Regions from separate parts of the Bacillus rugosus genome, predicted to be linked through region 1. Evidence: predicted binding sites of a transcription regulator. Region 1 holds the regulator's gene; each other region holds the start of a gene.
The links. Region 1 encodes LexA, which represses DNA repair genes until DNA is damaged. Its sites were predicted from a motif close to CGAACATATGTTCG; they were not measured.

Region 1 (10,973 bases):
AGTGAAAAACCGAAACCACACAAGACAGAAGCACAACTCAAGCCATGATATGTAAAAAAAAGCAGACCTTAGTGTCTGTTTTTTTATGCGTTCACCCATTTCTGATATTCCGCATATGATGTAAAGCAAGGTTGATATGTGGAGGAATGCTTCCATGACCCATTCAAAACGTAATGATGCTAATGATTTCGATAGTATGGATGAATGGCTTCGGCAATTTTTTGAAGACCCCTTCGCCTGGTACGACGAAACATTGCCTATTGATTTATATGAAACAAGTCAGCAGTATATTATTGAAGCAGATCTGACTTTTTTACAGCCGACACAAGTAACGGTTACCCTGTCTGGATGCGAGTTCATTTTAACAGTCAAATCGTCAGGGCAGACTTTTGAAAAACAAATGATGCTTCCTTTTTATTTTAATGACAAAACCATTCAAACCGAATGCGAAAATCAAATACTCACAGTTGCAGTGAATAAAGAAACAGAGAATGGTTCTTCTTTTTCTCTTCAATTCCCTCTTAGCTAACATAAAAAGTCACTTTCATCCCCTATTATGAAAGTGACTTTTTTTCCGTCCATTTATCGTCAAATACCCTCTAGTGACTCTCCCATGGCCAAATAGCAGATTCACTATACAATAGAATATGATCTACTATCTCTTTTGACTAGACGTCTATCACTTTTTCTATTCTTTTTTTACTGTGTTCTTCTAATCTTTCTTCGTATACAATATGGTTAGAATAAGGGGGGAATGATTGATGCTGAAAGGCTGGTTTTTGTGGTTTATTCTGTTTTGGGTAATCATGATGGTTGTCTTATTATCAATCGGCGGTTTTTTTATGTTTCGAAAGTTTTTAAAGCGTTTACCGAAAGAAGACGGCAGGTCAGAGCTTGATTGGCAGGATTACTATATTGAAAACAGCAGGCATTTGTGGAGCAATGAAAACAAACAATTTCTTAATGAATTGGTATCGCCGGTTCCGGAGCTGTTCAGAGATGCAGCAAAAGCGAAAATCGCAGGCAAAATCGGTGAACTTGCATTAGAAGAAAAGGTATCAAAGATTGATCAGCAACTGATGATCAGAGGCTACATTCTCGCAACTCCTAAAAGAGACCACACCTTCTTAAAAAGACATCTGCGGGACAAAAAAATTGATCTCGAGCCTTATCAGACTCTTCTTAAATAAAAAACCTTTCCTGATAGGAGGAAAGGTTTTTTAATTCATTTGAATATTAGCTGACTGCAGCTCGTTATGAAGTTTTCGATATGATAAATACATGGCGATTCTCCACGGGACGATCATACCGAATGCCAGAATCCAAAACATTCCACTCAGTGCGCCGTAGTCAATTGATGTGCTCAAGATCGATTTCATCGCGATTCTGATCACCAAAAGGCCGACTAATATAAATACGAATGCTTTAGAGCGTTTCATGTAAATTTCATTATTTTTAATTTCAAACTTAGAAGTTTTGATGAGAAAAATAGAGAAAATCACGCCTAAAGTGATTGATTCTAAAAACTCTGCACCAGTGACCCAAAATACCGGAAATAAAAACATTAACGCTCCCGTACTCATAAAAATCGGCGGAAGAATGATTTTTTTCGGTGAAACGGGCTTGTCAGAGGACTTTATTCTGACCACCATCACAGCTACAGCCATTAACACAGCAATAATCGATGAAACTATAATCATCATACTTATCATTCCTTTGTTTCTAGGAGTGTTGATACTATATACTATACTCCAAAACAATAAAAAAAACCATTTTGAAAAGAAATGACGTTAATATCCCATAACGCGGCTGACAGCTTCCAACACTTTTGTTTCCTCGAACGGCTTGACAATAAAGTCCTTTGCCCCCAGCTCAATCGCTTCCGTTACAATTCTTTGCTGGCGCATGGCGGTGCACATGATGACCTTCGCTTTAGGATCAAAGGTTAAGATATCACGTAGCGCCTTAATGCCGTTTTTCACTGGCATTGTAATATCCATTGTCACGATGTCTGGCCGCAGTTTTTTATACAGTTCCGCTGCTTGCTCACCGTCTGCCGCTTCGCCTGCGATTATGTAATTTGCCTCTTCCAAGATCTCTCTGATTTTCACCCTCATGAACTTGGCGTCGTCTACAACTAAAACTCTTGTCATATTCCCCTCCAACAATCGATTTCCACATATAATAGTCTTATTGTACCAAAAACAAAAGGACTAATAGTAGTACGAAAGTAATTTACCGTCAAAAACCAGTAAATCCTCCAAAAAGATCTGACAGCAAAATAATAATCAGGCTCATCCAATTAAAGAATAACAACACACCGATCACAATCATCAAAACGCCGCCTGCTTTCATGATCAAAAGCTGGTTCTTTCTTATCCACTTCAGCTTTGTGATGAAGAAAGACAATAATAGAAACGGGACAGCAAAACCAAGTACATATAACATCATGTACGGCACCGCTGAGCCTGGATTTGTGCTTGCAAGTGTGATCACAGCAGCCAATATCGGACCTGTACATGGCGTCCATCCCGCCGCAAATGCCATTCCGATTAAGACGGAGCCTAAAAATCCGCTTGGTTTATGTTTAAAATGGATTCTCCGCTCTTTCATCATGGCCTCAGGCCGGAACACACCAAGCGTAATGAAACCGAACAAAATAATAAGCAATGCGCCAATTTGCCGAATCGCATCGTGATAATCCCTAAACAGGCTGCCAATAAAAGATGTTCCATAGCCTAAAGCGATAAAAATGACTGAAAAGCCAAGCAAAAAACATAAAGTATGAAACAAGCTTCTTTTCTGCAGCAACAGCTTTTCTGTTTTCACATCATCCATACTGACTCCTGTAATATATGACAAGAAAGCTGGGTAGAGCGGCAGGCAGCAAGGCGAAATAAAGGATAAAAATCCCGCCCCGAATGTCAAAAAGTAATTCACGTCTCCCATGTCATCATCCCTTCATGATTTGACATTCCTTCAAGTTATGACAAAATCATTTCATTTTTTTAACACTTTCACTTGAAGGATTTCTATTTTCAAAAAAAACTTATATAATTTAATTTGACATTGAGATATTGTACTCCTTCTCATTTGAAAATTAGTATAAATATGGATATAATATAAACATTCACTTTGAAGATCTAATGTATGAAAGGATACATCCCTGTGATTAGAGAGCATCTATTAAATGAAATTGAAAAAAAAAGAGCAGAGCTGCTGCAAATTGTCATGGTGAACGGAATGACATCTCATATTACGATAGAGCTCAGTCAGGAGCTTGACCATCTTCTCATACAATATCAAAAGCAGCGCCTTCGAGCAGTAGCGGGTGATGAATGATTGCAAAATAAAAAACCCGTATAAGGGTTTTTTATTTTATAACCATGTTTCTCTATATCATAATCTTTACGTATTATTTCGTTTGATTATTCATGGCTTTCATCATTTGATTGATTTTCTTTTGAGAAGGTTTCATTCCCATTTGCATCATCATCATGCGTAACATTTGTTCATTAATAGGCGGATTCTTTTTAAGATAGCTCATCATATATTTACGAGCAATAAAAAACCCGAGTGCAACACCTATGAGCAATGCAACAACGCCCACTAGGATGCCAACCCATAAAGTCATTTTATTTCCTCCTTCATGTTGTCTAGTTTAAAGTGTACTAAACCAAAAGCTATTATACAACATTTACATCTCTTTTTCTTCGGTTTTAGACAAAATTTCTTTCTTTCACCGGATTTAGCCATCCATAACGCTTCGAATTGAAATCCATAGCCAGAAAGCAAGGGCTTACTTTTCTCAATACTTCAAAGAAAATCGTTTCTGCCTCGTAATCCCCCGAAGCCACTATTTCTATCATATGCTCCTTCATCATAAGCGTAGCGTGGCCTTTTGCTTTCGGCAAAGCTAATCTATAAATATAATCCAGCTGCCTGTAATCCGTATTGTTTAAATTCATTTTTAATCGCTGATGCATATGTAAAATCGGGATTGGCTGTGTAATATATTGAATCTGTTTCTCTGTCATTTGATACTGCTGCTTTGTCAGGCTAGTCCAATGATAGTCTTGAAACAGCTCAAACATAACCGATTCCCGCCCGAAATAGTGATTAGCAAACTCCTCTTTTATCAGGTGCGTATAGTAGTGACGTTCCATCTTTTCATCCCCTTTTCCAGCAGCATTTCATTTGCTCTCTATTATACAAAAGAAGAAAAGAAAGAATTGTCTATTACTGTTAAACAGCCAATACTATTTTTGTCGGATAAACAAGAAAAAGAGGATGATTTGACTCATCCTCTTTAAAAGACTCTTACTTATTGATTAATGCTTTAACTCGGCTCACTACGTTTGGAACTGAGAAGCCGTATTCATTGATGACGGTTTCACCAGGAGCAGATGCACCGAATCGGTCTATGCCGAGCACGTCTCCTTCAAGCCCTGTGTATTTGCCCCATCCAAATGATGCGCCCATCTCAATCGCAAGACGTTTTTTCACCTCTGCAGGAAGAACAGAGTTTTTGTATTCATCAGATTGTTTATCGAAACGGTCCATTGAAGGCATGCTGACAACAGAAACATCAATATTTTCTTTAGCCAATTCAGCCTGTGCTTCAATCGCAAGACCTACTTCAGAGCCAGAAGCGATAAGAAGAGCGTCAGGTGTTTCGTTTTTAGATTTAGAAACGACATATGCACCTTTTTCTACTCCTGCCAATGCTTCTTCAGCTGTTTGATCGATCGTAGGAAGGTTTTGGCGTGTCAATACTAACGCTGTTGGCTGATCAGTGCTTTGCACTGCAAGCTTCCATGCTGCCGCTGTCTCGTTGCCGTCTGCAGGACGCATCAAGGAAAGATTAGGCATCGCACGGAGTGAAGCAAGCTGCTCAACAGGCTCGTGAGTCGGGCCGTCTTCACCTACAGCAATACTGTCATGTGTGAAGACATAAGTGACAGGAAGACCCATTAATGCTGCAAGGCGAATCGCCGGACGCAGGTAATCAGAGAAGACAAAGAAAGTTCCGCCGAATACACGAAGTCCGCCATGAAGCGCCATACCATTTAAGGCTGCACCCATTGCAAATTCACGAACACCAAACCAGAAGTTTTTGCCTGAGTAATCAACCGCTGTAAAATCACCGGCATTTTTAATTGTCGTTTTGTTTGATCCCGCTAGGTCAGCAGATCCTCCGACAAAGAAAGGAATTTTTTTCGCAAGTCCGTTGAGAACTTCACCAGAAGATGCACGTGATGCCAGGCTGCTTCCTTTTTCATAAACAGGAACCTCTTGATCCCAGTCCTTTGGAAGCTCTCCTTTGATTGCAAGCTCAAGCTGTTCAGCAAGTTCAGGATAAACTTCTTTATATTTAGCGAATTGGGCTTTCCATTCCTGTTCCTTTTTCTCGCCTGATTCTTTAACCGCTGAAGCGAAATGCTCATATACTTCTGACGGAACGTAGAAATCTTCTTCATACGTCCACGCGTAAGCTTCTTTTGTTAACTTGCTTTCCTCTTTACCAAGCGGAGCACCGTGAACACCAGATGTGCCGGCACGGTTAGGTGAACCGAATCCGATTGTCGTTTTCACTTCAATTAATGTAGGTTTCTTTTCATTTTGGCGTGCTTTTTCGATAGCCGCTGTTAATTCTTCAATATTGTTTCCATCCTCAACATAAAGAACTTCCCAATTCATTGCTTCAAATCGCTGTTTCACGTTTTCAGAGAATGAACGGTCGAGATCTCCATCGAGAGAGATGTCATTAGAATCGTATAATACGATCAGACGGCCAAGCTGAAGATGGCCTGCGAGTGAAGCGGCTTCAGAAGAAATACCTTCCATTAAATCACCATCACCGCAAATACTGTATGTATAATGATCGACTACGTTAAATGAATCACGGTTGTAAGTTTCAGCTAAATGGCGTTCAGCGATAGCCATTCCGACTGCCATGGCAATTCCTTGGCCAAGCGGACCTGTTGTCGCATCAACACCGGCAGTATGTCCGAATTCCGGATGTCCAGGTGTTTTGCTGCCCCACTGGCGGAATCCCTTAAGATCTTCGATGCTAAGATCAAACCCGCTTAAATGAAGCATGCTGTATAAAAGTGCTGATCCGTGTCCAGCAGATAAAACAAAACGGTCACGGTTAAACCAGCCAGGGTTTGCTGGACTTACGTTCATAAATTTTGTCCACAGCGTGTATGCCATTGGAGCGGCCCCCATTGGCATCCCTGGGTGACCAGAATTTGCTTTTTCAATAGCGTCTATTGACAGTGTGCGAATGGTAGCAACTGATTTCTTTTCAATTGTATCCATAAAAATCCCCTTCCTTATGTGTTGTACCCTTACATCATAAATGTCTGACGACTTTTTCTCAACTGTTTCAGCTTAAATTTGAGAGAAACTTGTTGAATTTTGTCACATAAGAGTTTTGCTTATAGTATATGCAAAAGAGGAATACGATATTTCCGTATTCCTCTTATATTAGTGAAGTTTGTTATTTCTTTGTTCTTTTTTTAGCTTTTCTGGTGTTACATCATTGCCTTCAGGGTCAATGATTTTCACACTTTTTAATGTGTTTTTCATAGAAGAGCGAAAACCTTTCAGGTACTCTTGACGAAGCTTTTGCTGTTCGGCTTTTTCTTCTTCAGTCATAACGCCAGCTTTAGCTTTCGCAGCAAGTTCATTAATTCTGGCAATTTTTGCGTTTGAAATCATGTTAAACTCCTTTATTGCATTTTGTCTATATAGTACTAGATCAAAAAGAGTTTTACAACTGATTCACTCGGCTGTCTCGTCATTCTCTATGTATTCCTGAAACCGCCGGTGGACGGTCGCTTTAGACACATCATAGCCAAACCCTCTTAGCGTAGCCGCGATTTCTGCGAACGTCAGTTTATTCGCTCTTAGACGGACGATCTCTGAGATTGGGACCTCTATTCTTTCTTTTCCGCTGTTTTCATGTTGATTTTTCAGGTTTTTTTGCGGTTTAAAACCATTTTTTACTGCACGCTTCATTCCCCGCTTGATTTTCATGTTGTGAATTTTCCGCTGGTATTCCTCCACAATGCTGACGATCTCCAGCACCATCGAGTCAGCCTCCGATAGCTCCAGCTCACCTCTGTGAGCCGTTGTATAGACTTTCACACCTTCTCTGTAGATACAATGAAGCAATGCGATTTTTGCATTTCCCCGCCCGAGCCTTGTCTCATCCTGAACCAAAATGACATCAATTCCAGAATTTTTGATCTCATCAAGCAGTTCAAATACACCGTCCCGATCCATTTCGTATCCGCTGGCTTTTTCAGAAATCACTTTGAGGACTTCCATGCCGTTCTCGGCTGCAATGGCCGTAAGCTCCTCCTCCTGCCGCTTTAATGAAGTCTCCTGCTGTTCTTTATTTGTGCTTACGCGGGCATAAATGAGTGCTTTCATTTTTTCTATCTTTCCTCTCTATCTTACAGTTGCCAATTCATATGCATCCTGATGCTTCTTTTTCAACGGAATCACCAACTCATCTCCCGGCTGGATATCAGACGTCTGAAGATGATTGTTATCAGCTACCCATTCAATAAAATCATTTTTGTTTATCTTTTTTGTATCTGCTACCTGATCAGCAATTGACCAAAGTGTGTCGCCCTGCTGGACTTCTATTTTAACATACTGATTAAGCTCCTGACCGCTGCTTGTATATGATAGCAAAAGGATAACCGCGCTCAAAATCACTGTGAACAGACCGACAAAAATAATAGATTCTTTACTCATGATCATAACCTCCAACAGGAATGTTTGTTCGCTTTTTTATAATTTCAGTATATACGAACAAACGTTTCTGTCAATTGTTTTTTCGAACCTATGTTTGTACTGTAAGGAAAATCATGCTATAATCTACTTAAAATCGACGTTTTGAGGTGCGAAAAATGACGAAGCTATCAAAAAGGCAACTTGATATCCTCCGTTTTATTAAAGCAGAGGTTAAATCAAAAGGATATCCGCCTTCCGTGAGAGAAATCGGAGAGGCTGTCGGGCTTGCGTCCAGCTCAACTGTACACGGCCATTTGGCCCGTTTGGAAACAAAAGGGCTGATCAGACGGGATCCGACAAAACCTAGAGCAATAGAAATACTTGATGAAGAAGTAGACATTCCGCAAAGCCAGGTCGTAAATGTACCAGTCATTGGGAAAGTCACGGCGGGATCTCCTATTACAGCAGTAGAAAATATTGAAGAATATTTTCCTCTTCCTGACCGTATGGTTCCTCCTGACGAGCACGTGTTTATGCTGGAGATTATGGGAGACAGTATGATTGAAGCTGGTATTTTCGATAAGGATTATGTCATCGTTAAACAGCAAAATACAGCGAACAACGGGGAAATTGTAGTGGCGATGACAGAAGATGATGAAGCTACGGTAAAACGTTTCTATAAAGAGGATACTCACATTCGCTTACAGCCTGAAAACCCAACGATGGAACCTATCATCTTGCAGAATGTCAGCATTCTAGGGAAAGTGATTGGCGTGTTCAGAACCGTCCATTAACCTATTGATCTATCAGATGCATGAAAAACCCCCTCTTCCTTTACGGAGAGGGGGTTTATTGTACGAAAAAAGCAGGCTCGCCCTGACTTTTGGGTGCGAGCCTGAATAGGAGGAAAAAGAACATCATGTTTACACCATAATTATCCACTAAATAATTGTTGAAGTCAAGAAATTTTCTTTCCTTCAGGAAACTTTTATCATAATAATGTCCGTTTAAAACATTAGACGTTATCTCCTTAAAAATGTTTCATTTTCTTAGGTCGTGGAATGATGTTGCTTCATGTTTATGTAAGGAGCGCGGCAATTGAGTTTCAATGAAAATTTAGTACATTGTATAGTTGGTTCAACATTTTCCAAAAAAACAGCTCACTTCTCTTGATCAACGTGAGCTTCAATTAAAATGAAACATATTGTATACCATAACTGCCCTTTACCCGAACACTTGTACAGTCTTCTGAATGTTCTTCTGCAAATATACGGTAACGGTGAAATGAATCGATAGCAACCTTATCCTGAGCACTAAAATCAAACCAGCTGCCGCTGAATTGCCTCGTACTCAGTGTTGTATATTCTCCCATAAGCCCCATCCGCTGAAGTTTAACCTCAACTGAACAAGTATTGGCTCCCAATATGGTAAACTGATAGCCTAAAAATTAGTCGATCGCCGGAACATCACTGATATTTTCCAGAACAAACGTTTTTGTGCTGTCATTTAAAATAAAGTCTGTTTTGTAATCAAAATCTAAAGCTGACGCATGGGTACTGCTAATGCTAAAAAAACAATTCAAAACTGTTGTTAAGCCTAGGATTTATATTTTCAATCACATCCCTCCCTTACCATATTTTAACCATACATGATTTTTATGTATATGTTCTGTGTAGTAGCAAGAGGTCGTCTCAATCATAAAAATTCATATGCGTTTTTTGCTGTTTATAATAACGAAGCCTGTCTTGAAGGGTTCCGGTATGAAATTCAAATTTATGGCCGTCAGGGTCGGTAAAATAAATTGATTTTCGATCGCGTTCATCTCGTTCTCTGCCAGGCAGAATATTGACATGAAGCCTTTTTAATTTTGCTGACATTTCCGCAAACTCATGATCTTCAATAGTAAAAGCAATATGTGTATAAGACGCCTTAATGTCATTTCTCGGAATGTCAGATTCTTCATTAAGCGCAAGCCAGATGCCATTTAAATCAAAATATGCTGTTGTTCTTCCCTTTACCAGAAGCTTTGCATCAAACACTTTTTGATAAAAATCAATTGATGTATCCAGATGAGAAACTGAAAATAACAAGTGATTGATTCCTTTTATCTTCACAAATCATCCCCTCCTTGAAAGCTGATCATTCATTTGTACGACTTTTTTCCAAGAAAGTTTCATCCAGCCAGAAAAAAATACCAGTGTAAACAAAATCGGATTGTTTAAAATAATGACTGTACAGCGATGGCCTTTTATGGGTTCGATTTGAATAATTTGTTTACTGCCAAGGGTTTTCTTCAAAAATAACAATTTAGGTGGTCAAATGAAACATATCATTGCTCTTGCTTCAAAGGTTGCTTTTACTCTCGCCCTTTTATATGTGATTTTGGACAGATTCTATCACGCGCCCTTTTTAAGTGTGATGTTTATTGCACTTTTCTTAGGTTTTGTTTCCTATCTATCCGGTGACATACTCGTCCTTCCCAGAACAAACAATATTACAGCTTCATTGGCTGACTTTGGACTTTCATTCGTTATTCTTTGGGTCTTTGTTTTAACCCAAACAAGAAACGGTTTCTCACCATTTGCAGCTGCTCTGCTTTCCGCTGCCTGTCTAACTGTTTTTGAATACTTTTTTCATCGGTATTTGCTAAAAAATGTGCTGGATGAAACCTTCCGAAATGAACTGCCAGTCAGAGATAACACGCTGCAGTATCAAATAGAAGCCTCAGACGAGCTATTTCCTGACGTTACGAAAGAGCAGCATGAGGAATAGGAGGCTTAGTGCCTCCTATTTTTCAGTAGCTATTATTGATAAAACGGGACATTACCTCAGTAAAATCATAAAACCTTTCATTTTGAGTAACAGATCTGCTTCTTAAAGAAAAAATGCCAAACAAAGATCTTCTAAAACCTGTGCTCATTTCTAACTGGATGCTCAAACCTGTTTTTGATTTATTTGCAATGTTATTCGGACTTACACCTGCATGCGGATGGTCTGTACTGAGCAATACAGCTGGAAAACCCTCATTTTGCAGTTTTTCAACTAAATCTGCCGCTCTTATGCGATCTGTACCGCCGACTTCGATCTGCTGATCTTCTTCTGCATACCCATGCAATGAAATGACATATTCATGACTTCCTGTCATCTTCAGAGCCCGAGGCTCATCAAAATGCGTGCTTGTAATATGAAGCACTGAGTTTCCTGAAGATTTTAAGCCTTCA
Region 2 (10,973 bases), 160 kb from region 1:
TTCACCAAGCACTCCCGATGCATGGGCGTCATCCACCATCACAAATGCGTCATATTTCTCAGCGAGCTCTACAATATCAGGCAAAGGAGCTATATTGCCATCCATGGAAAATACGCCGTCTGTCACAATCAGACGCATCCGATAATTCATTGACTTTCTCAGCACCCTCTCTAAATCACTCATATCGACGTGCTGATACACCTTTTTATCCGCCTTTGTCAGTCGGATTCCATCAATAATAGAGGCATGGTTCAATTTATCTGAGATGACAATATCCTCTTTTGAAAGAATACTTGAAAGTACACCTTGGTTTGTTGTAAAGCCTGATTGGAATACAAGTGCCGCCTCCGTTTTTTTAAAGGCTGCCAGCTTTTTCTCAAGCTCTTGATGCATTGTAAATGTACCGGCAATCGTTCTCACTGATCCGGTGCCTGCTCCAAATTGCTGAACGGCCTCCTGCGCGGCTTTGATGAGTCTTGGGTGTGAAGTAAATCCGAGGTAATTATTAGAAGAAAGCTGAATGACGTTTTTGTGATTCACTGTGACAGATGGGCCCTGCATTGATTCAAGCTGTTTTATCTCTTGCCATGTATGATTTTCTTTCATTTTATCAAGCTCTGTTTTTAAAAACTCAAATTCCTTCGTCATGTTTATCCCCCTTTTATGGTATTAAAATCACTTTACCGCACTGGCCGCTTCTCATCAGTTCGAATCCTTTCTCAAACTCCTCTAACGGAAACTGATGGGTAATAACAGGTGAAAGATCGAGCACGTTTGAGTTGAGCAATTGAGAAACCTGCCGCCATGTGGAAAACATTTTTCTTCCTGTAATTCCTTGAATCGTAAGTCCTTTAAATACTACTTTATTCGTCAAATCAATTGTTACCGGATGTTCCGGCAAGCTGAGAATATGGAACCTTCCGCCATTCGCAGCCATCGCAAGACCCTGGGCAATCGCTGAGGGATGGCCCGACATCTCACAAACGAGATCCACTCCTTCTCCATCCGTTAAAGCGCTTACAATTTTAAGCGGGTCTTCTTTTTCAATAGAAACAGTACGTGTAGCTCCCATTTGTTTGGCAAGCGCCAACCTGTATTCATTTTTATCAATTGCTATCACCTGAGAAGCACCTGCTGCTTTTGCAACCGCAACAGCCATAAGACCAATCGGTCCGCATCCGATGACTGCAGTCGTTCCTCCTGCAGGCTGGCTTTCGAGCACTGTATGAACCGCATTTCCTAAAGGCTCTTGAATGGAAGCAATCGCCGGGTCCATATCGGCGGGATTCTTCCAAACGTTATCAGCTGGAACTTTTACATACTCCGCAAAACAGCCTGCCGTGTCCACCCCGATAATAGCTGTATTGGTGCAAACATGAGATTTTCCGGTTACGCAAGGGACACATTCACCGCAGACAATATGCGTTTCCGCAGACACATAGTCCCCCACTTTTACATTGCCGGCATTCTCTCCTACAGCTTCAACAATGCCGCTGAACTCATGACCGAAAACATAGGGAGTTTTGATTCTCTGGCGTGCCCATTGATCCCAATTATAAATGTGCACATCTGTGCCGCATATGGATGCAGCTTTCACTTTTATGAGGACTTCATGTTTATCGATCTCAGGAATGGGAACTTCAGTCAGTACAGCACCGAACGTCCCGTCCTTTTTCATTAGAGCTTTCATCTTTCCACTCTGCATGTACAATCCTCCTTGAAAAATTCTTGTTATATTCGGATTGTACCATGATATGGAATAAGCGTAAATAGCACTGTCTTTCTGAGAAAGACAAAAGTATCCGTCTTGAAAAATGGGCGGAATTTTTTTCTGAAACGTTCCAAATCATTTTTGACTTTTGTATATCTGTCATTTATATGCTGAAAATACTATTGGAAGAAAATATCACAACAAATGAAAAACAACCTGTTTGCATGACGCAAACAGGTTGAGAATGCTTTATTTGTTTTTAGCGAGGCTCCACGATTAATTTAATCGCCGTTCTTTCTTCCCCATCGATCTGAATATCTGTAAAAGCCGGAATACAAATCAAATCAACGCCGCTTGGCGCCACAAATCCCCTGGCAATCGCCACGGCTTTTACAGCCTGGTTTAATGCACCCGCTCCAATCGCTTGAATCTCGGCGGCCCCTCGCTCTCTTAACACGCCAGCGAGCGCACCTGCCACTGAATTTGGACTCGATTTTGCTGAAACTTTTAAGATTTCCATTTCTGCTCCCCCTTAGTTTTACAATGGATAAGTGAGTGTTCATTAGAACAATCATTATTAGATGTTGCTATCCAAAAAGCCATCCCCACAATGCTTTTCAAAAATAGCGGGCTACCTTCCATTTTTACTATATTCACTAAGAAGTTGCTATATTCCTGCTTTTCTTTTTAATATTTTTATAAAATAACCCTAAGTTCAATTATTCAAAGAACATGTGATCATCATTGATTACAATACGTTCGATTTTAACGGCTTTTTTCGTTTGATCGTCGATGTCGATGACGACACCGCTCAGCGTTGTTTTCCCTTCAGCGACAGTAAAACGGACTGGAAGATTCGTTTTGAATCGCTTAATAATCGTCTCTCTGTCCATCCCCAGTATACCGTCATATGGGCCAGTCATTCCTACATCAGTAATATATGCCGTCCCCTTCGGCAAAATGCGGTTATCCGCTGTTTGCACGTGTGTATGAGTTCCGACGACAGCTGATGCCCGACCGTCCGTGTACCAGCCGAGTGCAAGCTTTTCACTTGTCGCTTCGGCATGGAAGTCAATAAAAATGTACGGTGTTCTTTTCGAAGCTTCGGCAATCAGTTCATCCGCTTTTAAAAACGGATCATCAAGCGGCGGTAAAAACGTACGTCCTTGCAAATTAATGACGGCAAGCTCTTTTCCGTTTGCCTTCACATACGTGATCCCTTTTCCCGGTGTTCCTTCAGGAAAGTTTGCGGGGCGAACCAAGTTCGGAACGTCATCTATAAAATCGAAAATTTCTTTTTTATCCCATGTGTGGTTCCCCATCGTGATAGCATCTGCGCCGGACTGGATTAAGCTGTGATAAATTTTTTCCGTCAGGCCTTTTCCATGTGCGGCATTTTCACCATTAATAATAGTAAAGTGAGGCTTATATTTTGTTTTTAGCTTTGGTACATATTCTTTTACCATGTCACGGCCCGGTGAACCGACAACATCTCCGATAAATAAAATTCTCATTTTGTAAATCCCTTCTTCTTAAAAATTCCTTGACCGTCAAAAAAATAAAGTGATGCTTAGCGCATCACTTTATTTTGCATACTCTACGGCTCGAGTTTCTCTGATTACTGTCACTTTAATATGACCTGGATAATCGAGCTCGTCCTCAATTCGCTTACGGATATCTCGCGCCAGTCGATGAGCTTCAAGATCATTAATTGAATCCGGCTTCACCATAATACGCACTTCGCGTCCAGCCTGAATAGCAAATGACTTTTCAACACCTTCGTAGGACTCAGAAATTTCCTCGAGCTTTTCAAGTCTTCGAATATAATTCTCGAGCGTCTCACTTCGCGCGCCAGGTCTTGCAGCGGAAAGTGCATCTGCTGCAGCTACCAGCACAGCGATAATGGAAGTCGGCTCTTCATCCCCGTGGTGTGATGCAATACTGTTAATCACGACTGGGTGCTCTTTATATTTGGTCGCAAGCTCTACCCCGATTTCAACGTGGCTTCCTTCTACTTCATGGTCAATTGCTTTCCCGATGTCGTGAAGAAGACCCGCACGTTTAGCAAGCTTTGCGTCTTCTCCAAGCTCCGATGCCATTAGACCGGCCAAAAATGCGACTTCCATGGAATGCTTAAGCACATTTTGACCGTAGCTTGTACGGAACTTTAAGCGGCCGAGGATCTTGATGAGATCTGGGTGGAGGCCGTGAACGCCAACCTCAAATGTCGTTTGCTCACCCATCTCACGAATATAGTCATCGACCTCGCGGCGAGATTTTTCAACCATTTCTTCAATCCGTGCCGGATGAATACGGCCATCCTGAACGAGTTTATCAAGAGCAATCCTTGCTGTCTCACGTCTGATCGGATCAAATCCGGAAAGAATGACAGCTTCAGGCGTATCATCAATAATCAGGTCAATTCCTGTCAGCGTTTCAAGCGTACGAATGTTACGCCCTTCCCGTCCGATGATACGTCCTTTCATCTCATCATTTGGAAGATTGACAACTGATACCGTTGTTTCGGCAACGTGGTCCGCTGCGCAGCGCTGTAAGGCGAGTGAAAGAATGTTTTTCGCTTTCTTATCCGCCTCTTCTTTCGCGCGGTTTTCAGTTTCTTTTGTCATGATGGCGATGTCATGTGAAAGCTCGTTTTCAACCCGCTCAAGAATGATTTGTTTTGCTTCATCACGAGTCAGACTCGAAATTCGTTCCAACTCTGACTGCTGCATACGAATCATCTCATCCACTTTGCTTTCCATCTCTTCAATATGTTGTTGTCGTTCATTCAGAGAATGATCTTTCTTCTCCAACATCGCTTCCCGTTTATCAATTCCCTCATGTTTGCGATCAAGGTTTTCCTCCTTTTGGAGTAAACGGTTTTCTTGTTTTTGAAGCTCATTTCGTCTTTCACGAACTTCCTGTTCAGCATCTATTCGAAGTTTGTGGATTTCATCCTTTGCTTCAAGCAGAGCTTCTTTTTTCAGTGCTTCAGCATCACGCTTTGCATCTTCAAGAATTTGCTCGGCTGCACCGCGTGCGCCCGCAATTTTCGCTTCGGCAATGGTTTTACGAACAAAGTAGCCAACAACTAAACCGAGTAGAATCAGCAAAATGGAGATGAGAACCATCATAATTGGGGTCATACTTTCACCTCCTCTTGCTATGAACTTGGTTGTTGCTTAAATAAGTGTCGGCATGTACATTGTCTAGTTTTCTCAACATACAGAACCTTCACAGGGAATGAGTATTTTCATCGCCCTTGTCAAGTTTAAAATGGTTTAACAATCATGTTAAAAAAACAAATGTTACAACTTCATTGTAAATGTGTCGGAAATACTTGTCAAGCTTGCCATCTTAACGTTTGCCGACCTGCCGTCTTTTAACGTGCCGAACGCAATCCTTCTAAAGAAGATCATCAATCATTCTTGATTCAGAAGCTGGTATATTTTATTGTTCACTTGGCCCAGTTTAGCGTTATTTTGAATGTTTGATAACAAAACAACAATGGTTTGGCCAGATTTGCTAAAGCTATTCAAGATGTTGAAGCCAGGCATGACACCATGGTTTGAATAGCTTCCGGGGGCAACATAAAATCCCATACCGTATGTGGAGCTGCTCCCTGGCGTAAACATCTTTTCGTAGCTTTTTTGCGAATACAGTTTGCCGTCTATCAGCGCTTGGTCAAATTTGTACATATCTATAGCGCTCATGTAAATATCACCGGCTCCATACAGCTGGGATAAATCAGGCATATAAGGTGTAATCGCTCTGCTGCCCTTCAGCTTATACCCGACAGCAGGATAAGGTTCTTTATTATAGGTTTTATAAAAGCCCGCATGCGTCATTCCCGCCGGTTTAAAAATATGATTCGTTATGTATTGTTCATAGGATTCACCGCTTACTTCAGCAACAATATAAGCGAGAACAGAATAATTAGAATCTTTATAGTCCCATACGCCCGGCTGACGTTTGATCCCCTGACGTTCTATGTCTTTTATTAAATCGTCCGGAGTGATTGCTCCGTTTCCTTCAATATGTCCGTTTATTCCCGATGTATGTGTAAGCAGATTCTTTAAAGTAATCGTTTGACCGTTAGGGAAATGAGGTAAATATGTACTTACCGGATCACTTGTCTGAAGTTTGCCCTTTTCCTCAAGCTGTAAAATAGCAGTTGCAATCAACGCTTTTTGTGAGGAACCGACATAAAAAGATGTCAATGGATTATTTTGAATGTGATGTTTACGGTCTGCATAACCAAAACCTTTACTTGTTACGATTTCTCCATTTCTGACAATCATGGCTGTTCCGCTGAAACCGATCTCTTTTAAATAATTGCTGATTTTTTGATTACGATCGACTGTTTTGATTTGTTCCTCTGTTTTTTTGGCGGTTTTCTTTTTGACTTCTTTTTTCTTGCTGGTGTCTGAAACTGCGGCTTCTTGAGATGGCTCGTTCTCTTCACTATTTTGTTGAAGCGCATTCCACATCGTAAAGCAAATCATCACTGCTAATAGACCAAGCAAAAGTTTGCCTCTTTTATTTAGTTTTCTCCGTCTGCGTTTCGCAGTTCTTCTGCGGGTTGGGCTTGTCATTCATTTTTTCCTCCCAAAATAAATTCCATTTTGCACACGTTTTGTTAGACGAATAAAGCACTGAAAAAGTTGTCAAAAAAAGCAATATTTTTATCATTTTTTACGAAAATACAAAAGGGCTGAGTTGTTCACTCAGCCTTTTGTATCATTTCATACTTATTTTATTTTTATTCTTCAAATTCGAGTTCTTCTTGTGCCTCTCCAGCTTGCTGCTGAACTGCTCCGTGATTATCCAAGCCGTAATGTTCACGAATTTGCTCCTGGATCATCAGCATGATATCTTTATTTTCTTTTAAGAATTGTTTTGCATTTTCACGGCCTTGGCCAAGACGCTCTTCTTCATAAGAGTACCATGAACCGCTTTTTTGCACGATATCAAGTTCAGTTCCAAGGTCAATGATTTCGCCTTCTTTTGAGATGCCTTCTCCGTACATAATGTCAACCTCGGCTGTACGGAACGGCGGAGCCACCTTGTTTTTCACGACTTTGATTTTCGTTTTGTTCCCCATTACGTCGTTGCCTTGTTTCAGCTGTTCAGCACGACGCACTTCGAGACGCACGGAAGAGTAGAATTTCAGCGCACGGCCGCCAGGAGTTGTTTCCGGGTTTCCGAACATAACGCCGACTTTTTCACGAATTTGGTTAATGAAAATCGCGATTGTCTTCGATTTGTTAATGGCCCCTGAAAGCTTACGAAGCGCTTGAGACATTAAGCGTGCTTGTAAACCGACATGCGAATCTCCCATGTCTCCTTCAATTTCTGCTTTCGGAACGAGAGCTGCCACAGAATCGACAACAACAATGTCAACTGCACCGCTTCGAACCAGCGCTTCCGCAATTTCAAGCGCCTGCTCGCCTGTGTCAGGCTGAGACAGTAAAAGCTCTTCGATATTGACTCCGAGCTTTTGCGCGTATACCGGATCTAGCGCATGCTCCGCATCGATAAACGCGGCTTGTCCGCCCTGCTGCTGAACCTCAGCAATCGCATGAAGCGCCACAGTTGTTTTACCTGAGCTTTCAGGGCCATATACTTCAATAATCCGTCCGCGCGGATATCCGCCAATTCCTAGTGCTGTATCAAGAGCGAGGGAGCCGCTTGGGACAGTAGAAATTCTTGTATCTGTCTTTTCTCCCAGTTTCATAATGGAACCTTTACCGAACTGTTTTTCTATTTGTTTAAGAGCCATATCTAAGGCTGCCTGACGATCACTCATTCTATTTTTTCCTCCTTTATGTTACCACTACATATACTATACCCTGTTTGAAGGGATTTGCCAAGAAAAAAGCGAACGCATATTCGGATTTTTTCTTGGCGTGATTTCTATCAAAATATCATAATGTATCAGAGAAATCATGTTTTCTAAGGAGGATAATGTGCTGAAAATATTATTTTTGCTCTAAAAGCTTCAAGATTAAATGGCAGCCGTATTTAGCACCGCGTTTTCTGATTCCCGTTCTGGAGCCCGCAAAGTGAAACTCGTGAACCTCTTCTTTTCCATTTGCTGAAATGCCGATAAACACATGTCCAGGCTCATGCCCTTCTTGAGTATCAGGCCCTGCTACACCGGTAAAGCTGATGCCGATGTCGCTGCCAGTGAGCTTTTGAACACCCTTTGCCAGCTCTGATGCGCACTCCTTGCTGACCGCGCCAAATTGATCTAATGTTTCCTTCTTGACATCAAGCACATTCTGCTTTACGTCGTTTGTATAGCAAACGATGCCGCCGGCAAATAGTTTTGAAGCACCGCTAAGATCCGTCAGCCATTCAGAAAACAGCCCGCCGGTAAAGCTTTCCGCCGCGGAAATCGTAATGCCTTTTTCCCTACATGCTTTAGAAAGCTCCTTTACAAGGGAAGTATCATCGTAGCCATAGAAAAATTCACCGACACGTTCTAAGATAACAGCCTCTGTTTCTTTTAACAGACGCTCAGTTTCCTTTTCGTCAGCATGCTTGGCTGTCAGACGCAGCGTCACCTCTCCATCAGCCGCCAAAGGAGCGATTGTCGGGTTTGTTTGTGCATCAATAATATCTTCCAAATCGGCTTCAAGCTGAGACTCTCCGATACCGAAAAAGCGAAGAACGGTTGACACAATTTTTTCATTTGAACCCATCTTTTTCAGCAGAAGAGGCTTTGCCTCGTTTTCAAACATGGGACGCAATTCGCTTGGCGGCCCAGGAAGAAGCATATAAAAGCGCGATTCATGCTCTGTAAGCATTCCCGGTGCCATTCCAAAGTGATTTGCCAGTACGTCGGATCCTTCAATCACAAGCGCCTGTTTTCGGTTATTAGGTGACATCGTGCGTTTTGTTCGTTTGAAATAGTCCTCAATGGATTGGAACGCCTCATCATTTAACACAAGCGGACGTCCTAGCGCATTTGCAATCGTTTCTTTCGTCAGATCATCTTTTGTCGGTCCGAGACCTCCTGAAAAAATAATGAAGTCGGAGCGTTCTTCGGCAATGCGGATGACCTGCTTCAGCCGCTCCGGGTTATCTCCGACTGCTGTATGATAAAATACGTTCACTCCGATTTCAGCGAGCTGTTTGCTGATAAATTGAGCATTTGTATTGGCGATCTGGCCAAGCAACAACTCTGAACCGACTGCAATAATTTCTGCTTTTTTTGGAAATTCCATGACGAAGTCCTTCTTTCTTAGTTAGATGTTTTTAACGCTTCCCAGTTTTTAGCGAAATATTCCCAGCCTGAGACGACAGTAAAGAAGACAGCTACCCACAGCGCTAAGTCAGCGAACGGGAATGACACAAGTTCAAACGGAAGATTATGAAGAAGCAATGCGGAAACCGCAATGATTTGTGCCCAGGTTTTAATTTTACCAAGCATGTTAGCCGCTACGACTTCTCCAGTTCCGGCAAGGACAAGCCTTAAACCTGTCACGGCAAACTCCCGGCTGATAATCACAATGACCATCCAGGCTGGAGCAAGATCAAATTGAACAAGGATAATTAACGCTGCGGATACAAGCAGTTTGTCAGCAAGCGGATCAAGAAATTTTCCGAAGTTTGTTACGAGATTCAGTTTTCGGGCATAATATCCGTCTACCCAGTCTGTTGTGGATGCAATAATAAATAGGATAGCTCCCGCCAAGTGTGCGACCGGGATCGATTCGTCTCCAAATTCGAGCCTGCCCCAGTCAAACGGCGCCAGCATGATAATCATGAAGATCGGGATTAATGCGATTCTAGCTAGTGTGATTTTATTTGGTAAGTTAAACATAAAGCCCCTCCAATTTCATACTCGGACGTGAAGAAAAGTCATCTGGTAATTAAGATGACTTTTCTTCCTTTTTATTTACAATCTTTATGGTTTGTGCCATCACTTTTTTCGGATCAAGTTCATATGAAAGAACCTTACCGTTGATTTTTATTTTCAGATTAGGTGCATATCCGGTGCGGATTTCAACTTGTTTCTGCTCAGTTATGTCTTTTTTATAGGTTTCGTCTTTTTTCAGCGTTCCCTCTTTTAACGAGCTGCTGTTTTCATCGCGCACTCGAATCCAAGAGCTGTCTGATGCTTTTAGTTCAAGCTCGATTTTATCAGCGCCGGACACTTCATAAGTCGTTAATGATCCCTCAGTGCCAGTTGCTTTAATCTCCAGTTTATCACTGTCGCTTTCTTCTTTTTTATCTTCTTTTTCTTTCGTTTCTTTTTTAGTGTCCGTCTCTTTTTGAGAGCTGTTATTTTGATTCTCTTTTAGCGTTGAATCTTTAGGGATTTCGTACTTGCTTTCACTTTGCGTAATTGATTTTTCAGATGCGGCATTGTTATCATCGCTGTTTTTATGATTCGCAAATTGAATGATCGCGTACACAATCGCAATCACGACAATCACGCCGAGTATGACAAGTATCGTTGGCAGCAGCTCCAGCGCCTTAGATGCTGTCTTTGGCATTTCCTTTTGAAGATTCATGCCGGAGATCTTTTCAGACACATCGTCATGATACGTATTCGGGATATCTTTTTTATGTTCCTCAAACAGCTGATCCGCATCAAGCCCGACAGCTTCCGCGTATTGCTTAATGAATGCCCGGACATAAAACTTTCCCGGAATAATGTCATAGTTCCCTTCCTCCAAGGCGGTTAAGTACCTTTTTTGAATCTTTGTTGCCGCTTGGAGATCATCCAATGACATTGCTTTTTCCTCTCTGGCTTCTTTGAGCCGGATTCCTAGTTCAGTCACAACAAACACCTTCCAATTTTAAAAATCAAAGCTTGAAAACCCGGATTGATCAAACATTTGGGGTTCCTCGGCATGTTCATATGTAATAACCTCATCAGGGTCATTTCTCAGTTCAATAATATAATCAAAGTCATCTAGTGTATACTCTGTATTTTGAACGAATATGTCCGGATGCTCCACCACTTTTGTTGCAGGCAGCCTCATGATTTCTCTGACCAGCTGGAGATGGCGTTCCGACCCTCTTCGTGTTGACACAATTCCGTCAACGATAAAGACATTTTCAGTACTGTATTCATCGGCAATCAGCTGGCTTCGTATCGTCTGCTTCAGCAAAGTTGATGACACAAAAAGCCACCTTTTGCTTGCACACACGCTGGAGGCTACAATTGATTCTGTTTTCCCGACACGAGGCATACCACGAATTCCGATTAATTTATGGCCTTCTTTTTTGAACAGTTCGGCCATAA
Region 3 (10,973 bases), 760 kb from region 1:
GCAAGTGCGTACAGAGCATTTCTCGCCAGCTCTTTACCGACTGTCGGTGAAACTGTGCTGACATTTGGCTCTGTCCCGTATTTGTCTTTAAAGTGCGTTTTTACTTTGGCAATCGTTTCTTTGTCTGGCACTCCAACAAAACGGGCAACACCGATATTTTTCTTTTCGCCTGACAGAACAATGGTGTCAGGGTCCATGCCAAGTGATTCAAAATCTTTCTCCACCTGCTCTGTCGTCAGCTTATGATCACTTTGGACTTCAATCCGTGCACCGCTCGCAAAGTCAATGCCCAGATTCAGCTTAAATACAAGCAGGATAATAACCCCGGCAATTGTGATTGCACTTGAGAAGATAAAGAAATACTTGCGTTTGCTCGTGAAATCCCATTTTTGGAACAACGTATGCGGCTCTGTATTTTCATCTGTATCCTGAATATTCATAATGTGTTTCTTGTTGACGCCAAACCAGCCTTTTTTCCGATCAAGCCATCTGCTTTCTACAAGAAGAGCGAGAAGAAATCTTGATAAGAAAACGGCAGTGATAAAGCTTGTCAAAATCGACAGAATCAGCATCGTTGCAAACCCTTTAACAGAGCTTGTCCCAAAGATGAAGAGCACAACAGCAGCAATAATCGTTGTAACATTCGCATCAAGAATCGTTGCGAATGACCGTCTGTTTCCTGAACGGAAGGCAGAGCGGACTGATTTTCCTAGCTTGAGCTCTTCTTTAATCCGCTCATAGGTGATGATGTTGGCATCGACAGCCATCCCGACACCTAAAATGAGCGCTGCAATTCCCGGAAGCGTGAGTACAGCATTCATCCAGTCAAAGACTTGAAGTGTAATGTAGATATAAACCGATAGCGTAATCACCGCAATAAATCCCGGCAGGCGGTAATAGAAAAGCATAAATAAGAAAATAATTGCGATACCGACAATACCGGCAAACACCGTATCATGGAGCGCCTGCTGGCCGAATTGTGCACCTACTGAAGTTGAGTATTTTTCAGTCAGTTTCACAGGAAGCGCGCCGGCGTTTAAAATGTTGGCTAAATCTTTCGCTTCTTGAACAGTAAACTGTCCTTCAATTGTAACGTCTGTTGTGTTTAATTCCTGACTTACATTTGGAGCTGATACATATTTAGGAAGTTCTTTTTGAACTTCTTTTTTAAAGGAGTCCCCTTTTTCGTAATCCATCCAAATGACAAGCTGGTTATTTGGCGCCATTTTCATGACCTTCTTGGTCACTTCGCCGAATTTATCAGCATCCTTCAGTTTAATACTGACTATCGGCTCATTTGTTTTGGCGTCATATGTTTGTTTAGCCCCGTTTTCGACGAGGTCAGAGCCATTCAGCAATTCCTTATCATTTGTATCCCTGAAAGAAAGCTGCGCTTCAGTGGCCAAGATTTCACGCGCTCTGTTTTGGTTTGTCACCCCAGCGAGCTGAACGCGAATCCGGTTATCTCCTTCAATTTGGATGTTCGGTTCGCTAACACCGAGAACATTGGCCCTGCGGTTCAACGCCTCTACTGTGCTGACCAGAACGTCTTTTGTGATTTTGTCACCTTTTTTTACAGGCTGTACATCATACAGCACCTCAAATCCGCCTTGCAAATCCAATCCTAACGTAATATTGTTCGCGGCAGGCTTCGTAAAGTAGCCCAAGCCCGTGCCGATCAATAAAACGAGAAGGAAAAACGCAATCAAGCGTCCTTTTTTCATTATGTATATCCTCCCTTAAACCTGTGCAAATCAACCTGCTATCTCAGCAGTTCTTCCAATGCTTCCTGGCCTTCTTCACTGCCCAGCCAATTAGACGTTTTAAATGACTCAACAGTTGCATAGTTCATAAATTCGCCAATTTTCACTGATAAAATATCACTCGTCATTTCATAGATGTGCAGTTCTGTTTTCTTTTTCCACTTCTTGCCTGTTAAGTATGACCACAAACTTTCGAGTTCAACATCATCATACCCTAGAATCTTAAACTCTTCCAGTTTGCTGTAAAGAAACGGCCTGACGTGGTCTTTATATAGATCAGCAGGATGCTTCTCCATGAATTCCACGCTCCTTTTTATTGTTTTTCAAGAAGACTTGTCATGCTTGGACGATATATACGCATATCTTTATTGTATATGATTACAGGTAGTTTGAGAAGGCAGGGGGTAAAAATGGCGAAACAGACGTTTTTAAGGGGCACTCTTATTCTGATCGCAGCAGGAATGGTTACAAGAATGCTCGGGTTTGTCAACCGGGTGGTTATCGCCCGTTTTATCGGTGAAGAAGGAGTCGGGCTTTACATGATGGCGGCGCCTACCTTCTTCTTGGCCACTACATTAACTCAATTCGGTCTGCCGGTCGCGATCAGCAAGCTTGTCGCTGAAGCCAGCGCACGCGGAGATCATCAAAAAACAAAAAATATTTTAGTCATGTCTCTTACCATCACAGGAGTGCTCAGCCTGATCTTTACACCGCTGTTTCTGTTTTTCGCCCCGGTTATGGCTGAGACGATGCTGACAGATAAGAGAACACTTTACCCGCTCCTGGCCATTACGCCGGTTGTGCCGATTATCGCTATATCAAGTGTGCTGAGGGGATACTTTCAAGGAAAACAGAATATGAACCCGCTTGCTGTGTCCCAGGTTCTTGAGCAGGTCGTCCGCATTTCACTCGTCGCTCTCTGTACAACGATTTTTCTCCCTTACGGAATTGAATATGCCGCAGCGGGGGCAATGCTATCCTCAGTCGCAGGGGAGCTGGCGTCACTCCTGTATTTATTTGTTTGTTTTAAATATAAAAAGACAATTAAAATCAGAAAGCACTTTTTCCAATCGATTAAAAACGGAAAACAAACATTTTCCCAATTAATGAGTGTGTCCCTTCCAACGACCGGGAGCCGCTTTATTGGCAACCTTTCTTGGTTTTTCGAGCCGATTGTCGTCGCTCAAAGCCTTGCTATCGCCGGTGTAGCGACAGTTGCCGCCACAAAGCAATACGGGGAGCTGACCGGCTTTGCCATGACCCTGCTGACTCTGCCCAGCTTTATTACATATTCTTTATCGACCGCGCTTGTTCCTGCGATAAGTGAAGGAATGGAGCAGAAAAAATTGCAGGTGGTGGAATACCGCTTGGAACAGGCCATGCGTCTGTGTCTGCTCAGCGGAGGCATTTCAGTTGTCATTTTATTTGTATTTGCGGATGAGCTGATGAGGGTGATGTACGGTTCCTCAGGCGCTGCTGTATTTATAAAAGTGATGGCCCCGTTTTTTCTGCTTTATTATTTCCAGGGCCCTCTTCAAGCTGTGCTGCAGGCGCTTAATTTAGCAGGGGCTGCGATGATGAACAGTTTAATCGGAGCGCTTGTCAAAACCGGCCTTATTTTTGTCCTCGCCACCAGGCCGTCTCTCGGTATTATGGGCGCGGCATTAGCCATTGTGACAGGCATGGTGCTCGTCACGCTTTTACACGCGGCAACCGTAAGCAAGGTGCTGCCGATCAGTATTAAAATCAAGGAGTACGCGCTCAGCTTCGCTGTTATTATAATTTGCGGATTCATCAGCTCCGGCATTAAACAATATGTAAGCTTTGGATCGTCCGAGGCTGTGAATGTCGCCGGATGGATTGCAATAAGTACTGCCATCTATATCATCCTCTTGCTCGCTTTCCGTTTAATTAAAAAAGATGAGCTTCGCCGCATTCCTATTATCGGACGTCTGATCGTCCGCTAAAGGTCACGTGCGGTGCCCATCTTTTTTATCTATAAATAACTCACCGTCAGTAAACGAGCAAAATGAAATATCTGAAAGGTTTGCATATCCGTGTTTTCTTAGTTTTTCAAGCAGCCACTGTTGATCTTTTTCAATCCTGGACAGGTTTTCCATTTGAATAGAGCCATCTATAATAAGCGGCATTTCGAGCTGCCGATGCTCTCCGCTGTTTTCTTTCTTTACAACAGTCAGTTTGCCTGACGGCTCTAAAATGGCAAATGATACATCAGCCACTCTGTCGATGTTATTTTCTCTGAGCTGAACCATTAAATCATCGAAATTATAACGCTGTGATTTCATGGCGTCTTCGTCAATTTTCCCATATTTAATAATAATGGTCGGCTTTCCGTCAAGAAGCTGGCGGACTTTTCGGTTTTTTAAAGAAAAGTATGCCAAAGTCACTTGGATGATCATTAATACAAGCATTGGCAAAATAGTGTGAAATAGATGATCTTCTACGTTTTCTATGGCTAAAACGGCAATTTCAGCCATCATGATAAAGACAACGAGATCTAAAATGCTAAGCTCCCCGATCTCCCGTTTGCCCATAAAACGAAAAATGACCAATATTACAAAATACAATATGATTGTGCGAAACGTAATAGTGAGAAGCTCTTCCATCATGCACCTCCAACTCATTATAGGATGCAACAAAACGAACAATTTATGTAAGAAAAAGCGATCGTATTTCATAAAGCTTTTACGTCTAATTCATGTGATAGGGGAATACATTTTTACAAAGACGAGCCATCAGCATGTCTGACGGCTTTGTTGAAAAAGAACAGAAGCCTTTTAATACAGGCAGAGAGGAGACATTTATGGAGGAAACGAAACAAGTTGGAAAAGGCATTCTTTACGGCTTAATCGCCATTTTCTCAGCCATGCTCCTGACAAGTTTAGCCGTTTCACTTTTACTGACGGCAACCACGCTGGAAGAGTCATCATTCAACTGGCTAATCACCGCCATCTCATTTCTTTCTTTGTTCATCGGCGGGTTCATTTCTGGCGGTAAAGGAAAGGAAAGAGGCTGGATGATCGGGGCATTGACTGCCTTAAGCTTTTCTCTGATTATTTTATTGTTTCAGTATTTAGGATTCGGAAAGACATTTACAGCGGAACAGCTGCTCTTCCATCTTGGATTTTTAGGGGTCTGCATGCTGGGCGGGGTTTTCGGCGTGAACATGAGGGGAAACAGGTCTTCCACATAAAAAAGAGCGGGCTCACTCACCCGCTCTTTTTTTGTTTGCTATGTATAGCTCCTGCTGTTATTCAGCAGCAGAAACTTCTCTGATCGCGCGGCGGTCGAACGTAAGACGTGTGTTTTCACCAGTCTTAATGACGACTTTGCTTTCGTCGATAGAGTCAACAGTACCGTGCAATCCCCCGATTGTCACTACTGAATCGCCTTTTTTCAGTTCCTCCTGCATTCGGCGTACTGCCTTTTGCTGTTTTTGCTGAGGACGAATCAGCAAGAAGTAAAGGACCGCAAACATTAAAATAATAGGAACCAATGTACCTAAAGTGCCTGTCATGATTTTCACCCCTTTCTGTAAACCTGTTTTTCATTTTTATTTAGAAGCTTTTCGCATTTGGCTTGTTGTAGCCGTAACGCTCAAAGAACTCTTCTCTGAAATCACCCAGACGATCCTCACGAATAGCCTGTCTTACCTGCTCCATTAAGTGTAACAGAAAATGAAGGTTATGGTAAGTTGTTAATCGAAGGCCAAATGTTTCATTGCAGCGGATCAAGTGTCTGATATACGCGCGAGTGTAGTTTTTACATGTATAGCAATCACACTCTTCATCAATCGGACGGAAGTCTCTTTCAAATTTCGCATTTTTCATATTGAGACGGCCTTCAGCTGTAAACACAGTGCCGTTTCTTGCAATCCGGGTAGGCAGCACACAGTCAAACATGTCGACCCCGCGGATCGCTCCGTCGATCAGCGCGTCCGGAGAACCAACTCCCATCAGATATCTCGGTTTATCCTTCGGCAAAAGCGGTGTTGTAAACTCGAGCACACGGTTCATGACATCCTTCGGTTCACCGACAGATAATCCGCCTATAGCATATCCCGGAAAATCAAGGGAAATCAAGTCCTTCGCACTTTGCGTGCGCAGATCTTCATATTCTCCGCCTTGTACAATGCCAAACAGCCCTTGTTCATCCTGACGGTTGTGGGCATTCAGGCAGCGTTCCGCCCAGCGGCTTGTCCGTTCTACTGACCGCTTCATATAATCGTACTCTGCCGGATATGGCGGGCATTCGTCAAATGCCATCATAATATCAGAGCCGAGTGCGTTTTGGATCTCCATCGCTTTTTCCGGAGATAAAAACAGCTTGTCTCCATTTAAGTGATTGCGGAAATGAACGCCCTCTTCCTCTATATTACGAAACTTGCTTAGAGAAAAGACCTGAAAACCGCCTGAATCTGTTAATATCGCGCGGTCCCAGTTCATAAATTTATGGAGCCCGCCCGCTTCTTTGACAATATCGTGACCCGGACGGAGCCATAGGTGATAAGTGTTGCTTAAAATGATGCCCGCATCCATTGCTTTCAGTTCTTCAGGTGACATTGTTTTGACTGTCGCCAGTGTGCCGACCGGCATAAAAACTGGTGTGTCAAAGGAGCCGTGAGGAGTATGCACTTTTCCCAGCCGCGCCCCTGTTTGTTTGCATTCTTTTATAAATTCATAGCGTATTGGTTGTTCAGCCACTTTTGGTGAGGCCTCCTGTTCTTAAATTATAGAATCAGCATCGCGTCTCCGAAGCTGAAGAAACGGTATTCCTCTTCCACTGCATGATGATAAGCGCGCAGAACGTTTTCTCTTCCCGCAAGCGCACTGACCAGCATAATCAATGACGATTTCGGCAAATGGAAGTTTGTGATCATTCCGTCAATGGCTTTAAATTCATAGCCCGGATAAATAAAAATAGATGTCCAGCCGCTTGATGCTTTAAATTTCCCGTCATGTTCCCCGGCAATCGTTTCAAGCGTGCGTGTCGATGTCGTGCCGACAGAAATAATCCGGCCGCCATTTTCCCTTACTTTGTTTAAGGCTGCAGCTGTTTCTTCTGACATTTGATAAAACTCTGCATGCATATTATGCTCTTCAACATCATCGGCACTCACAGGGCGAAACGTTCCAAGGCCTACGTGCAGAGTGATGAACTCAATCTGCACACCTTTGTCTTTCAATTGCTGCAAGATTTCTTCAGTGAAGTGAAGGCCAGCAGTAGGCGCGGCCGCAGAGCCGATTTCTTTAGAATACACGGTCTGGTAGCGCTCTCTGTCATCAAGCTGTTCTTTAATATATGGCGGGAGCGGCATCTCTCCAAGGGATTCCAGCACTTCGTAAAAAATACCGTCATACTGGAACTCCATTTTTCTGCCGCCATGCTCAAGTTCTTCCGTGCAGACAGCCTTCAATCTTCCGTCTCCAAATGTCACAACGGTTCCTTTTTTTACCCGTTTCGCCGGTTTGGCAAGTGTTTCCCACCTGTCACCAGCTTCCTGTTTCAGCAAAAGCAATTCCACTTTCGCGCCGGTATCCTCTTTTGTGCCGAATAGCCGCGCAGGCAGCACGCGGGTATTGTTCAGTACTAGACAATCCCCTTCTTTAAAGAAGCTGATAATGTGTTTAAACGAGCTGTCAGTCAGCTCTCCTGTATGTTTATCAAGCACCATCAGCCTTGAAGCATCACGCTGCTCCAACGGCACTTGTGCAATTAAACGTTCCGGTAGTTCAAAATCAAATAAATCGACTTTCATGAGATTTCACCTTTATTCTAGTCTTTTGTTATTTCATTCTTCCGAAAAGATTAAGCAAAATTGATAATACCACACTTATGATGATACAAGTGACAACCGGGAAGAAAAATGTAACATTCCCTCTTTTCACAAAAATATCTCCCGGCATCTTGCCGACAAAATGCAACACTGCTCCGATGATAAGCAAAACAGCACCAAGAATCATAATGATCTTAGGGAATTCAGTCATACCGGGGAGCCTCCATTTGGAAATGATGATAAACGGCCGGTGTCACGATCCTTCCCCGCGGCGTTCTTTGGATAAATCCGATTTGCAGGAGGTACGGTTCGTACACGTCCTCAATCGTATGCGGTTCTTCGCCGATCGTGGCTGAAATGGTATCAAGACCCACCGGGCCGCCGTTAAATTTTTCGATCATGCCCATCAGCAGCTTGTGATCAATATGATCCAAACCGAGACGGTCAACCTGCAGCCGCTCCAGCGCATCCTGCGAAATCTCTTCCGTGATCCGGCTGTCACCCAGCACCTGGGCGAAATCCCGGACCCTTCTCAGCAGGCGGTTCGCTACGCGGGGCGTCCCTCTCGATCTCCTCGCGATTTCGAGAGCAGACGGTTTATCGATTTCAACCTCGAATACATCAGCAGTTCTTGTGACAATGTCCGCCAGCTCTTCTTGCGTATAGTACTCAAGGCGCGACATTACGCCGAATCGATCTCTTAACGGCGCCGTCAAAAGCCCTACCCTTGTCGTGGCGCCTACCAGCGTAAAAGGCGGAAGATCAAGCCGGACCGAGCGGGCAGAAGGGCCTTTCCCAATCACTATATCCAGACAAAAGTCTTCCATTGCAGGATAAAGCACCTCTTCAATCGATCTGTGCAGTCTATGTATTTCATCAATAAATAACACATCTCCCGGCTCAAGCGCTGTTAATATGGCAGCCAAATCACCGGGTCTTTCAATCGCAGGCCCAGATGTCGTACGCAATTCAACTCCCATTTCATTGGCAACGATGGAAGCAAGCGTCGTTTTTCCAAGTCCGGGCGGCCCGTACAAAAGAACATGATCAAGCGTCTCCTGTCTCATTTTTGCCGCATCTATAAACACGCGCAAATTTTCTTTCACCTTATGCTGACCGATATACTGCGCCAAATTTTGCGGCCTCAGGCTTTGCTCTATCACTGATTCATGGTTGTCTGCTTCACTTGAGACGAGCCGTTCATCCATGAACATCACCTTACTTCAATAGTTTTTGTAATGCTTTTTTCACGTATTGGTCTGTTGTCAGCCCAATATCTTCTTTCAGGTGAGGAAGCACCTTTTTGATTTCTTTTTCAGCATATCCAAGAACCCTGAGGGCCTCAAGCGCTTCTTCGAGGGCCGTTTCTGCTGTTTGCTTTTCAAGCCTTTCTTCATGATTAAACAGATTTTCAATCATTTCAGGCACAACATCAGCGAGCTTTCCTTTTAAGTCAAGAATAATCTGACGTGCGGTTTTCTTTCCTACACCAGGAAACTTGACCAAAAAGGCTTCATCCTCATTTTCAATCGCTTGGATTACCGCTCCCGGATCACCCGAGCCCAAGATGGCGAGTGCGCCTTTCGGACCGATACCGGTCACGTTTAACAGTTTTGTAAAGAGCGCCTTCTCCTCTCTTGTTGAAAAACCGTAGAGCGAAAAAGCATCCTCTCTAATATGATGGTACGTAAAAATCGTTTCTTGGTTTCTCTCCTTATATATAAACGGATTCGGCGTGAAAATCTGATATCCAATGCCGCCGTTCTCTATCACAATATATTGGGGAGATACATAATCAATCGTCCCTTTAACAAATTCAATCACGCAATTCACCTCTTTGACTGTTCTTCATTGTACCATAAAAACAGCCAAAGTCTTATAGAAAAGTTAACATACGTTCGCTTCTCTCTCATTCTTCCACGAAAAAAAAGACATGAATACATGTCTTCAATCAGCGGACGTTACCCGCTGTATGTCTTTATGTGTTCTATGACATCCTCAAACTCCGCTTTTGTCCGAAATGGAATGCCTTTCAGCAGATTTTTTTGCATATGGCTTTCCAGCCTTTCTAGATCAATTTGAAAAAAAGACTGAATCGGTTCGGAAGCTGACTCAGGCCGGCCGTGAAAAGTGGAAATCACTCCATTATCCGATACACCGATATAACCGTTCACCTTACTGAGCGGAGAAATATCGTCCATTTGCTTTCGGAAGAGCACATATCCCTTTTTTTGTTCGACAAGCGTCCAGCCGGCATAAGTTGCCCAAAAATCATCCATAGAAAGCACTTTTTCACGTTTATGCTCAATGCTGACATCGCCGTCCAAATACACCTTCTCAAGCTGCACATGCACCTGCAGCGGTTCATAGTGCTCCACTTCCGCCCCAAGCGCGCGGGGAGAAGCAACTATCAGAAAAGCTGCGGCTGAGCAAAGAATGCCCAGCAAAAGATACGCCGTGCTAAATCGTTTCACCCTCTACACCTCTTTGCACACGTTTATGACTAGTTTGACCAAAGAGGCTACAGCTTAACCGTTCTCTCGAAATTTGTTTGCACGTTTTCTCTGACAAGCCGTTCCTCCGTATACACATCAGCGCTTTTCTCAGAAATGGTCAAGAATTGTGTCAGAAAAGCGCTGAAAAAATACAATGCCGCAAAGATCCATATGACACCGCCTGCACCGAGCGGTCCAATGAAAAGACTTACGATGCCCGGCGCGATAAACGCACATAAACCAGATCCCAGATTCAACACTGACATGGCAGCGCCTTTATTATCAGGTGCAAGCGTTGGCAAAAGCGCGCTTAATGGCACGTAGCCAGCCAATGCAGCACCGTAACAGCAGGCGATAATCATCAGCACCCAATACTGATGCCCGATCAACTGAGGCGTGTAGTAAAGCGCCAGCGTAAAAATACCGCACCCGACACCGCCAAACCACATCACGGTAGTGCGCCAGCCCAGTTTATCTCCGACTGCGCCAAAAATGATATTAAACACAATATTAACAAAAAACAGCGTCCCCCATATTTGCAGCCATTCCGAAACGGAATACCCGTAACGCGCTAGATAGGTCGGGAGAAAAATGGCAAATCCGAATTGTCCTAAGGCATTAATCGTCTTGACAACTCCGCCAATGCCGACTTTAGGATTTTCAAACATAATTGTAAACGCCTTCGACAGTTCTTTCCATTTTGGCTGATCTTGTTTTTGTACCTGTGTAAATTTATCTTTGTTAAAAAATAGGGCGAGGAGTCCGCCTGCTGCTACAAACAGTAAAGCGCTCCAAAGCGTATTGATTTCTCCAAAGGCCGGAACCGCATAGCTGGAATAGAACGGACCGAGCACGCTAAGGCCGCACGTAAACATAAACCAAAACCAGCCGACGGCCTTTCCAAGAAGCTTTTGAGAG

Region 2: recA (recombinase RecA) is a predicted target of LexA. The motif match lies at 7,593-7,606, and genes of this name have one in related genera.
Region 3: ruvA (Holliday junction branch migration protein RuvA) is a predicted target of LexA. The motif match lies at 9,448-9,461, and genes of this name have one in related genera.

Annotation. Positions count from the first base shown of each region.
Region 1 covers NZ_CP096590.1:1,943,103-1,954,075, reverse strand. The annotation lists gene M0696_RS09720 (small acid-soluble spore protein P) at 1-55, shown strand, start outside; gene cotM (outer spore coat protein CotM) at 137-529, shown strand; gene M0696_RS09710 (DUF2621 domain-containing protein) at 762-1,190, shown strand; gene M0696_RS09705 (CcdC family protein) at 1,221-1,712, opposite strand; gene M0696_RS09700 (response regulator) at 1,791-2,153, opposite strand; gene ccdA (cytochrome c-type biogenesis protein CcdA) at 2,242-2,949, opposite strand; gene ynzD (aspartyl-phosphate phosphatase YnzD) at 3,169-3,342, shown strand; gene M0696_RS09685 (YneF family protein) at 3,416-3,634, opposite strand; gene sirA (sporulation inhibitor of replication protein SirA) at 3,720-4,166, opposite strand; gene tkt (transketolase) at 4,321-6,324, opposite strand; gene M0696_RS09670 (DUF896 domain-containing protein) at 6,493-6,726, opposite strand; gene M0696_RS09665 (YneB family resolvase-like protein) at 6,790-7,443, opposite strand; gene yneA (cell division suppressor protein YneA) at 7,462-7,779, opposite strand; gene lexA (transcriptional repressor LexA) at 7,929-8,546, shown strand; gene fosM (FosM family fosfomycin resistance protein) at 9,444-9,866, opposite strand; gene M0696_RS09645 (YndM family protein) at 10,072-10,524, shown strand; gene M0696_RS09640 (poly-gamma-glutamate hydrolase family protein) at 10,547-10,973, opposite strand, start outside.
Region 2 covers NZ_CP096590.1:1,784,225-1,795,197, reverse strand. The annotation lists gene M0696_RS09175 (glycine C-acetyltransferase) at 1-648, opposite strand, end outside; gene tdh (L-threonine 3-dehydrogenase) at 662-1,705, opposite strand; gene spoVS (stage V sporulation protein SpoVS) at 1,971-2,231, opposite strand; gene ymdB (2',3'-cyclic-nucleotide 2'-phosphodiesterase) at 2,431-3,225, opposite strand; gene rny (ribonuclease Y) at 3,295-4,857, opposite strand; gene M0696_RS09150 (serine hydrolase domain-containing protein) at 5,134-6,306, opposite strand; gene recA (recombinase RecA) at 6,474-7,520, opposite strand; gene M0696_RS09140 (competence/damage-inducible protein A) at 7,693-8,943, opposite strand; gene pgsA (CDP-diacylglycerol--glycerol-3-phosphate 3-phosphatidyltransferase) at 8,961-9,542, opposite strand; gene rodZ (cell shape determination protein RodZ) at 9,592-10,506, opposite strand; gene M0696_RS09125 (DUF3388 domain-containing protein) at 10,525-10,973, opposite strand, start outside.
Region 3 covers NZ_CP096590.1:2,706,183-2,717,155, forward strand. The annotation lists gene secDF (protein translocase subunit SecDF) at 1-1,724, opposite strand, end outside; gene comN (post-transcriptional regulator ComN) at 1,763-2,059, opposite strand; gene spoVB (stage V sporulation protein B) at 2,174-3,730, shown strand; gene M0696_RS13820 (DUF421 domain-containing protein) at 3,734-4,390, opposite strand; gene M0696_RS13825 (TIGR04086 family membrane protein) at 4,588-4,977, shown strand; gene yajC (preprotein translocase subunit YajC) at 5,035-5,301, opposite strand; gene tgt (tRNA guanosine(34) transglycosylase Tgt) at 5,342-6,487, opposite strand; gene queA (tRNA preQ1(34) S-adenosylmethionine ribosyltransferase-isomerase QueA) at 6,514-7,542, opposite strand; gene M0696_RS13845 (DUF2905 domain-containing protein) at 7,571-7,771, opposite strand; gene ruvB (Holliday junction branch migration DNA helicase RuvB) at 7,764-8,768, opposite strand; gene ruvA (Holliday junction branch migration protein RuvA) at 8,779-9,384, opposite strand; gene bofC (sporulation cell-cell signaling protein BofC) at 9,522-10,034, opposite strand; gene M0696_RS13865 (MFS transporter) at 10,082-10,973, opposite strand, start outside.